Regions from separate parts of the Agrobacterium sp. DSM 25558 genome, predicted to be linked through region 1. Evidence: riboswitches for the same ligand, from Rfam matches in the RefSeq annotation. Region 1 holds a riboswitch; the other holds the start of a gene.
The links. A riboswitch is a leader RNA that binds a small molecule or an ion and turns the genes downstream of it on or off. The one in region 1 is predicted to bind cobalamin.

Region 2: linked by a shared signal. The riboswitch ahead of DSM25558_RS16830 (ABC transporter substrate-binding protein) and the one ahead of bluB (5,6-dimethylbenzimidazole synthase) in region 1 are both predicted to bind cobalamin.

The regions. Positions count from the first base shown of each region.
Region 1 is NZ_FMUD01000001.1:27,364-32,525, forward strand. Features, by position in the region: gene DSM25558_RS00155 (response regulator) at 1-139, shown strand, start outside; gene DSM25558_RS00160 (carboxymuconolactone decarboxylase family protein) at 195-785, opposite strand; gene DSM25558_RS00165 (phospholipase D family protein) at 870-2,372, opposite strand; gene DSM25558_RS00170 (hypothetical protein) at 2,486-2,677, opposite strand; cobalamin riboswitch at 2,778-2,959, shown strand; gene bluB (5,6-dimethylbenzimidazole synthase) at 3,033-3,719, shown strand; gene DSM25558_RS00180 (DUF2865 domain-containing protein) at 3,921-5,081, opposite strand.
Region 2 is NZ_FMUD01000019.1:77,374-82,535, reverse strand. Features, by position in the region: gene DSM25558_RS16835 (glucose/quinate/shikimate family membrane-bound PQQ-dependent dehydrogenase) at 1-1,910, shown strand, start outside; cobalamin riboswitch at 2,056-2,282, shown strand; gene DSM25558_RS16830 (ABC transporter substrate-binding protein) at 2,470-3,501, shown strand; gene DSM25558_RS16825 (FecCD family ABC transporter permease) at 3,504-4,523, shown strand; gene DSM25558_RS16820 (ABC transporter ATP-binding protein) at 4,520-5,162, shown strand, end outside.

The DNA.
Region 1 (5,162 bases):
ATTCCTGAAGGCTGGCGGCAACGACTTCATGTTGCGACCCTTCATTGATGAAGAATTTTACTGCCGTGTTAATCAGAACCTAGACACGCTGGTGCAGATTCAAGCGGCCAAATTGGTCGCCAGCAAGGCCGCCGCTTAACATTGATGAGGCGGTGGCGTTCTCTTGATGCCGCCGCCATCATCCTCATTCGCCGTCAGGCTTCTTGTTCTACAGGGCGACCCATGGCCAGCTTTTGCGCAAGGTCTGGACCCAGCTTCTCCACATAGGTCTGGTCGGGCGACGTGCCGAGCGCGTCGAGCGTTTTGGAAAAGAAGCAACGGGCGGCAGCCGCTGCCACGATATCGAAAATTTCCGCATCGGTCAGAGCGTGGGTTTTCAACGCGTCGATGTCAGCTTGCGTGATTGAGGTCGCGTCTCGCACCACTTTGGTCGCGAAGATCATGATGGCGCGTTCCTGCTCGTTCAAAGGCGCATCATCCGCACCCTCAACGATGGCTTCCAGTTCGTTACCAGATACGCCGTCCCGCACCAGCACAGCGCCATGGGCCAGCATGCAGTAGGACGAGCGAAGTTCGCGCGCTGCAGCAAGCGTTACCAGTTCATAACGTCTAGGCTCGATATTGCCGCGCAGGCTGACGAGAAGCGCGCTCCAGCTTTCCATCACCTCGGGGCGGTGGCCGAATGCAAGATACATATTCGGGAGATATCCGTAAGTGTCCTTGGCACCGCGATACATTTCCGCAATCTTGCGGCTGGCGGTCGGCTCTGGCGGGGCGATAAACATGGGCTTCTCCTGCATTTCAACTCTTTCTGAAATGCGTGAGCAGCCGATTGGATCAGTTCAGCAGTCGCTTTTTCTGCAAAAACATCAAAGCTGCGATTCCAGAGGCAGCAATCCCATCGCGATTACCAGTGCACGGCGACTAAAGCTGGCATAGGGTTCGTGTGTATAATGGCGTGGTTCGCCTTTCACCAACCCTGTCCATACCAAACGCCGCCGCTCGTTCAGCGTCAGTTCGAAACTCATTTGTCGGCTGATTTCGTCCGCAAAGATGTCGTCCATCGCTGTGACGAGGCCAGGCGATGAAAACAGGACGCCCATCTCTGTGTTCAACGACATGGAGCGCGGATCGAAGTTCAGCGAACCGATAAAACCAATTTCCCCATCTCGTGTGAAGGCCTTGGTGTGCAGGCTCGCTTGGCCTGAGCCTCTCAGCGAGAAGGATTTGTGCTGGTCTGCAAGCGAGCGCAACTCATGAATCTTCACATTATTGACCAGCAACGGTCTGCGATAACGCGAGTACCCGGCGTGAACTGCGGCCACATCGGTCGCGGCCAGGGAATTCGTGAGGACGTTGACGGATACGCCCTCCGCAGACAAACGCGAAAGCGTTTCGACGCCTTTCTGGCCAGGAATGAAGTAGGGCGAGGTGATCTTGAGCTGTCGCTTTGCGTCTTCCATGATGGGAAGCAGGGTTTCCATCAGAAAATTATGACCGCTCCTGCGCTTTCCTGCCGCCTTTTCCGGTGGATCTGCTACCACTTGGGCGCTTTCGACCCAGTGAAGATTGTCCGACATCAGGAATTGGCCAGAGTAATGCTGGCTTTCCACCTGCTCGAGATAGGGCCGTGCCGCTTCGCCGGAGGCCAGAAAGTCCATACGGCGGCGAAGTTTTGTAAGCTTGCTGGGCCTGCGAGACAGCAGCGACTTGACGGGAACGGCGACGGCGCTGTTCCAGTAATCGTCGAAAATCTCCTCAGCTTCCGCCACACATTGACCGTAGGCGATGACATCGAAATCCCGGAAATTCGCCTGTTCCGCAGCGTCGAAATAGGCGTCGCCGACGTTGCGCCCGCCGACGATCAGAACCCGGCCATCCGCGATCCACGCCTTGTTGTGCATACGCCGGTTCACGCTGCGAAACCGGAACACCATCTCTATGCCGCGCCTGAAGACGTTCTCACGCGCCTTGGTAGGGTTGAACAGGCGCAGTTCGATATCGGGATGGCTATCTATGGCATGGAAGGCACGGTCGGAGATGGACACGCCAAGATCATCCAGCAGCAAGCGCACTCGTACGCCGCGGTCGGCAGCCGCTATCACCTCACGCATGACGAGCTGGCCGGTCAGATCAGCATTCCACATGTAGTACATGAGGTCGAGACTACGCCCAGCCGCTCGCGCTGAGCCGACCCTTGCGGCAAAAGCGCCGACATTCGACTGAATTAGGGAGAGGGCGTTGGGCTCGGCGTGATCACGATGAATGTCTGCCCAATGGCGATCCAGCGGTGTTTTGTCATCTTCTTTGGGCAGAGCAGCCGATGCGATCTTGATGATGATTTTGTCACGATGACGCGTAGCCAATGCCATACCCGCGACGATGGCGAGCACGATAAGAATCGCAATAGCGACGGTGGCATTCACAGCGATGGTATCACCCGCATCTTTTCATTGAATAAGTATGGTCAGATATCTGGTCTGGATCAATGGATTTCAATGCTTCGCTTGTCGGCCTCTTCCTTGATGATGTCTTCTACGAGCTGTCGCTTCAGGGCCGGGTCGCCCAACATGTAGTCTTCTGCGATTTCAAAAATGGATTTTGGGTTCTCGGTTTTCTTCAGCGTATCGAGATCCTGTCCGATGCGTTGGCGAAGTTCGGCATAATTGTCCATCATGTGTCCTCCATTGTGCAGGGAGAATGCGGTAACGGGGTGGAGGGTTCCGGTATCAATTGGCAAATGACACGGGATTGTCTTGCTTCTTCGCGTTTGCCTCGCGATAACGCCTGTATCAGGTGCCTGCCTTGCGGCGGGAGAATCGGGAACGCGGTGAAATTCCGCGACGTGCCCAACGCTGTAAGGTGGACGCGTGTTGCCATAGGCCACTGAGAAATCGGGAAGGCGGCAACATGCGAGCGAAGCCAAGTCAGAAGACCGGCCTGATGCAATGGACCGACCGCATGGACAGCGCAAGGTTTTTCGAGATGCTGGGCGCACACGTCTCCGGCCTCGGCATTGTTGGGGATTGACGATGCGACCTGATGACCTACAGCGTGGGCTTGTGCCAGCGCATGAATTTTCTGACGACCATAAGAGCGCCGTCTACCGCGCCATCGAAACCCGCCGCGACGTGCGGGACCAGTTTCTGGCCGAGCCCTTGTCCGATGCGCTGGTAGAAAAGCTTCTGAGGGCTGCCCATGCGGCGCCGTCTGTCGGCTTCATGCAGCCATGGAATTTTACACTCGTGACCGATGAAGCTGTGAGGCAGGGCGCGTGGGAGGCATTTTCCCGCGCCAATGCGGAGGCGGCGGACATGTTCGGGGAGGACCAGCAGGTTCTTTACCGCAGCCTGAAACTCGAAGGCATCCGCAAGGCACCGCTATCGATCTGCGTGACCTGCGACCCGACGCGGGGCGGCGATGTGGTGCTGGGGCGAACCCACAATCCGCGCATGGATGTCTACTCCACCGTCTGCGCCATACAGAATCTGTGGCTGGCGGCGAGGGCCGAAGGCATCGGCGTCGGGTGGGTCAGCATTTTCCACGACACCGATATCCGGGATATCCTCGCCATTCCCGAGTACATCGAGATCGTTGCGTGGCTGTGCGTCGGCAAGGTCGATATGCTCTATGGCGAACCGGAACTAGCGGTCAAAGGATGGCGGCAGAGGCTGCCGTTGGAAGAGCTCGTGTTTCGGGATCGTTGGGGTACACGGTAAGATATTCTGCGGTGTTTCTGATGTCATGGCCGCCTCATTCCTGTGCTTGTCACAGGAATCCAGTCAGCCCAAGTCCTTGGGTTGAACAGGGTCTTTCGCCGCGCAGACGCGCGTTAGCTGGATCCCTGTGATAAGCACAGGGATGAGGAGAGGTAGGAGTGTGCATTCCCGTAAAACCGCCTCACCCTTACGGACGATGTTCTACTGTTGCTGCGGCTGTGCGCCCTTCAAAGCCGGATTTTTCAGATCGATGCGGCTCGTTTCGGCGGGCAGGAACTGCGGGCCGACGATGCGGACCTTGCTATTGTTGGGATCGTAATCCCGCTCAGGAACAGGCTCTGCCTTCTCCACCGGTTTCGGCTCCGCAGGCTTGATGTCTGCGGGTTTCGGTATTGTGTCACTCTTCGGTGACGTAATAGTCGTGATGCTCGACATGTCCTGTGACGGGGTGGATTGTGGTGCTTTTGCCTGATCTTCCTGCTTTTTCATCTCGTCGTGATAGGCGGCCATGTTGCAGCTGCAGGATGGCGGGCGGCTGGTGCTTGGGCTGTTGCGGTAGGCAAAGGCTGTTGGCATGGAGGCGTAGGGTTGGCCGGTTTTGGCGGATACCATGTCCGAACTTTCCTGGCCTTCAAGCGAATGGTAGAACAGTTCGGTCTGGGTGCCAGGGCACATGCGCTCGCATTGAGCGGCCTGAGCGCGGAAATCCAGCGGCGTAGCATTCGAGGAAATCGGGAAGAACGCGCCGTCGCAGGTTCTCACGCAGAGAGTTCTGAGGCCACCTTGCATGGGCATATCGGGCGAGGGGCGGTAGTCCTGATTGTCTGGGTTATCGAAGGGATCCGCCGTCCCGCCCATATTCTGATCTTGCGATGGGTCAGTCGAGGTGAAGGATGGTGGTTGCTCATCGAAGCAACCTTGCGCATCCAGTGCCGCCATGATGCGTTCGTGGTTGTCCTGTGCATTATCATCGCGCTGCGAGGCCAGCATGCGGTCTCGATCTTCCGAAATCATGTCGCGATCGGATTCAGCCTGAACCAGCGCATCGCCGATTTCGCCGCAGAGCTCAGCATTGGGATTGCCATAGACGATGACGCTGCCCGAGGAGCAGCCGTAGCCGCGCATATCGTTCTTGATCCGGCGAATGAGAATATTCTGTTGCGCTAGCGCATTGGCGTATCGCCGCACCTCGGCGGTGTTGCCGATCATGCGGGTTGGCTGGGTGAGCTGCTGGCGCAGCCCGTCACAGACGGCACTGGCCTGCGCCGACAGGGGCGCTGCCAGCATGAGAGTGATAAATGTGCCGATCAAACGGCGGCGGCGCGGGATCAATGGTCCGTCCGTTTCCTGCCCTGCCATCATGCAGGTCATATCCTGTTGATCATCGTCCGCGGGATGCGAAGCATGTCTATGCGTTCAGGATAACATAAGCCCGTGCCGCAA
Region 2 (5,162 bases), on a different contig from region 1:
GCAATCTTCCCAGCGAGATCGTCACGGCGGCTCCATCCTATGGAAACGACGTTCCTGATGGTGACTGGCATCAATATGGCCGGACATCCTACGGTCAACGCTATTCGCCGCTGACGCAGATCAACGCGACGAATGTCGGCGGATTGAAAGAAGCGTGGCGCTATCAAACGGGCGACGTCAAGTTGCCCGATGACGTGGGCGAGACGACCTATCAGGTGACTCCCTTAAAAGTCGACAATTCGCTTTACCTCTGCACACCACACAATTGGGCCATCGCAGTGGATGCTGCGACCGGCAAGGAAAAGTGGAAATACGATCCTAACGCCGGAATGAACCCGGACCGCCAGCACCAGACCTGCCGCGGCGTGACATATTATGCCGATCCGGCCGCTGAAAGCGGTTCCTTCTGTGCAGCCCGCGTTTATCTGCCGACCTCGGATGCCCGTCTCATCGCACTCGACGCTGCGACCGGTCAGGTCTGCACGACATTTGCCGATAAGGGCACTCTTCGCCTGACGACCGGCATGGAGCACAATCCGGCTGGTTATTACTACTCAACATCCCCGCCCGCCATTGCGGGCAACAAGATCATCATCGGCGGTGCCGTCAACGATAACTACTCGACGCAGGAACAGTCCGGCGTCATCCGTGCGTTTGATGTTGCCACTGGTGCTTTGATCTGGAATTGGGATTCGGGAAACCCTACCCAGACCCAACCGCTTCAATCGGGTCAGACCTATACGACCAACTCTCCCAACAGCTGGTCGGTATTCAGCGTCGATGAAGCGCTTGGGCTTGTCTACATTCCTTTGGGAAATCAGGTTCCGGACCAACTCGGTATGGGTCGGAGCGAGAATGTCGAGAAATATTCATCGTCCATCGTCGCACTGGATGTAAACACTGGGCAGGACAAGTGGGTACGCCAGTTCGTGCATCACGACCTCTGGGACATGGATGTTCCGGCGCAGCCTGTGTTGCTCGACATTACCAAGAAGGACGGTCAGACGGTTCCGGCACTGGTTGGGCCAACCAAGCAGGGTGATATCTACGTTCTGGACCGTCGCAGTGGCGAGCCGATCCTGGCCGTCACGGAAGAAAAGGCTCCCGGTGGCGCGATCCCGGAAGATTTCAGCGCGCCGACGCAGCCGACATCCGCTTTGTCGTTCAAGCCTGATCCGCTGGTTGAAAAGAACATGTGGGGCGTCTCCATGTTCGACCAGCTGGCCTGCCGCATCAAGTTCCATCAGCTAAATTATGAGGGCCGCTACACGCCGCCGTCGCTGAATGGGTCTCTGATTTATCCCGGCAATTTCGGCACATTCAACTGGGGCAGCGTGGCTGTTGATCCAGAGCGCCAGGTCATGTTCGGCATGCCGACCTATCTGGCCTTCACGTCGCAGCTCGTTCCGCGCTCTCAGATTCCGCCACGCGGTCAGGATGAAAAGGGCAGCGAGCAAGGCCTGAACCGGAATGATGGTGCGCCCTATGGTGTCTTTATGGGGCCATTCTTGGGGCCATTGGGTGTTCCTTGCCAGGCTCCGCCATGGGGCTATGTCGCAGGTGCTGATCTGCGCACCGGTGATGTCGCCTACAAACACAAGAACGGCACCGTCTATGACATGACGCCGCTGCCGCTGCCGTTCAAAGTGGGTGTTCCCGGTATCGGCGGACCGATGATCACCAAGGGTGGCGTTGCGTTCCTGGGGGCTGCGGTCGATAATTATCTGCGCGCCTATGACCTGACATCCGGAAAACAGCTTTGGGAAGCACGTCTTCCTGCTGGCGGTCAGGCAACGCCGATGACCTATGCCATGGACAATGGCAAACAATATGTGGTGATGGTTGCGGGCGGACATGGTTCGGTCGGCACCAAGCCTGGTGATTACGTCATCGCCTACACGCTGCCTTAAAAATCTATCGAAAAGTCGATTTCGGAATGGCCGGGGAAAAACTTCCCGGCCATTTTTCGTTGTGACTGCCAGCGACGCCAATTTAGAGCTTGCGATAAAATGTAATAACATTACAAAAGCAATGCTTGACGACTCGTTTCCAATACGTCTATCTGGTTGTGACGGTTTCGAGCGAGTGATCGCAAGGAATAATAGGGAATGCGGTGCGAGCCTTCGGGTTTAATGCCGCAGCTGCCCCCGCAACTGTAAACGGATTGTCCAACCCTTTGGCGCTTTTACAAGCGTCATGCCACTGCGAATCGATATTGCGGGAAGGTGGGTGAAGACGCAAATCCGTGAGCCAGGAGACCTGCCGTCATAAGTTCATTCCAATTCACGGGCGGGGATGCCCGGAGCAGGAGACGTCGTGATTGCATCTTGCGCACCTCAGCGCCTTATTCCATCTGCCATGTCCCGGTTTCAGATCGTCCCAGTGCTGCGTGTTGCGGACTGAAGGTCTAAACATGTTCATACAAGGCTGCCTTTGTGCCGCCCATGACGATCGGGGACTATCGAAACAATGACATTCCATTTCAAAAAGACGATGTGTGCTGCGGCTTTTGTTGTCGCGACAATGGGCGCATCGATGCTTTCAGCGCAAGCGGCTGAAACAACCTATCCTCTGACGATCAAGAATTGTGGTCGGGACGTAACCTATCCGCATGCGCCGCAGCGCACCGCATCGCTTGGCCAGAGCACCACGGAAATTTTGTATCTGCTTGGTCTCGCCGACAAGGTTGTTGGCACCGCCGTATGGATTGGCCCCGTCATCAAGGGATATGAAGACGCCAATGCCAAGGTCAAGCGCCTTGCCGATAACGACCCCAGTTTCGAAAGTGTTCTGGCCACCAAGCCTGATCTCGTCACGGCGCAGTTTCAGTGGCATGTCGGCCCCGAAGGCATCGTTGCCAAGCCGGAGCAGTTCGAAGAGCTGAACATCCCCGTTTACACCTCGCCCGCCGATTGCACCGGCAAGGACAATACCGGTGGTGGCGATGGCGTGCGTCATTCCGTGTTCACGATGGATCTGATCTATCAGGAAATCACTGAACTCGCGCAAATATTCAACGTTCAGGACAAGGGTGAAAAGCTGGTTGCCGATCTCAAAACCCGTGAGGACGTGGCGCGCAAGAAGATCGCGTCTGCGGATGGAAAGCTGTCTGCCGTCTTCTGGTTCTCCAGTGCAGAGCTTGATATCGATCCCTATGTTGCTGGCAAGAACGGCGCACCCGGCTACATCATGTCGGCGCTCGGCATCAAGAATGTCATCGACAGCGACGAGGAATGGCCAACGGTCGGTTGGGAAACCATCGCCAAGTCCGAACCGACTTTGATTGTGGCGGGTAAGATGGATCGTCGGCGCTTTCCGGCAGACGACGTTGTCGTCAAGGAAAAGTTCCTCAAGGAAGACCCGGTCACAAGCCTCATGCCTGCTGTTAAACAGGGCCACGTCGTTGCCATGGATGCGCAGGCCATGAACCCGACGATCCGCACCATCGAAGGCATTGAAGTTCTGGCCGACGCCGTCGTCCAGCTCGGGCTTTCCAAGTAGCCATGCGTGCTTGTTTCATTTTCACCCGTGCCGCTTTGCTGGCGGCCGGGTGTCTGGCCCTGGCGCTCTGGTTTGGAGCGGCAATCGGCGAGACATCCATTCCCATGGATGTCGTCGCCAAGACGGTGGCAAACCGTGTGTTCCATGCGGGTTATCCGCTGGATGCCATCGATGAAGGCATCATCTGGAATTACCGCCTCAGCCGGGCGGTGGTCGCTGCCTGTTGCGGTGCCGCACTGGCGTTGTCAGGCGTCGTCCTTCAGGCGCTGCTGCGCAATCCATTGGCTGATCCTTACATTCTCGGCATTTCGGCGGGTGCATCCACCGGGGCGGTTAGTGTTGCGATTCTGGGGTTCGGTGCCGGCATGCTGACCATGCCACTCGGTGCATTTCTGGGTGCGCTTGTGGCATTTGCCTTGGTCAGTCTGCTTGCCCTGCGCGCAGGTCGCGGAAACAGTGCGATCATTCTGGCTGGCGTCGCGGGCTCACAGTTGTTCAATGCGGTCACGTCTTTCATCGTCACCAAGGCGGCCAATGCAGAGCAGGCGCGTGGCATCATGTTCTGGCTGCTCGGCAATTTGTCAGGAGTGCGCTGGCCGGATGTGTGGCTGGCTCTGCCGGTTACCATCATCGGCTTTGCTGTCTGTCTCTGGCATGCGCGCGCACTGGATGCGTTCACGTTCGGCGCGCAATCAGCCGGGTCTCTCGGCGTACCGGTGCGTCGCGTTTACGTCGTCCTCACTGGCGTATCCGCGCTGATGACCGGTATCATGGTCAGCATCGTCGGCTCGATCGGCTTTATCGGCCTCGTCATTCCCCATGCGGCGCGCATGATCGTGGGCATCCGCCATGGTCGTTTGCTGCCCGTCGCTGCGCTGACGGGTGCAATGTTCATGATCGCTGCCGACATCCTGTCGCGCACCATTATCGCCGGGCAGGTTCTGCCCATTGGCGTCATTACCGCCTTGTTCGGCGCACCCGCCTTTGCGCTCATTCTTAGCCAGCGCAGGAGGGCGATATGATACTTGTCGCTAAAGATCTGTGCTGGTCTGCCGGTGGCGTCGACATCGTCAAGAATGTCAGCCTCGAAATCAAGCCGGGCGAGTTTCTCGGTATTGTCGGGCCGAATGGTTCCGGCAAGACAAGCCTTATGTCCCTTCTGTGCGGTCTCAGAAAAGTGGGCTCGGGCGAAGTCAGTCTCGATGGCAAGGCAATGCAGAGCCTGAACAGGCGCGACGTCGCGCGACATATTGCATTCGTGGAACAACAGGCGGAAACGCAGGAGCGGAGCAACGCGCGTCAGGCTGTGGAACTTGGCCGCACTCCGCATCTTGGGGCCTTGTCGCCATGGTCGGCGCAGGACGATGCCATCGTGGATCAGGCGCTGCGGGATGTTGATGCCGATCATCTCGCCAAGCGCATGTGGCATACGCTGTCGGGCGGGGAGCGGCAGCGCCTGCATATCGCCCGGGCGCTTGCGCAAAAGCCTGACATTCTGCTTCTGGACGAGCCGACGAACCATCTCGATATCGGCCACCAGATCGCGCTTCTGCACCTTGTGCGCAAACAGCGACTGACTGTTGCCGCTGCCCTTCACGATCTCAACCACGCGGCCATGTTCTGCGACCGTGTCGCCGTCATGAAAGGCGGCAAACTCGTTG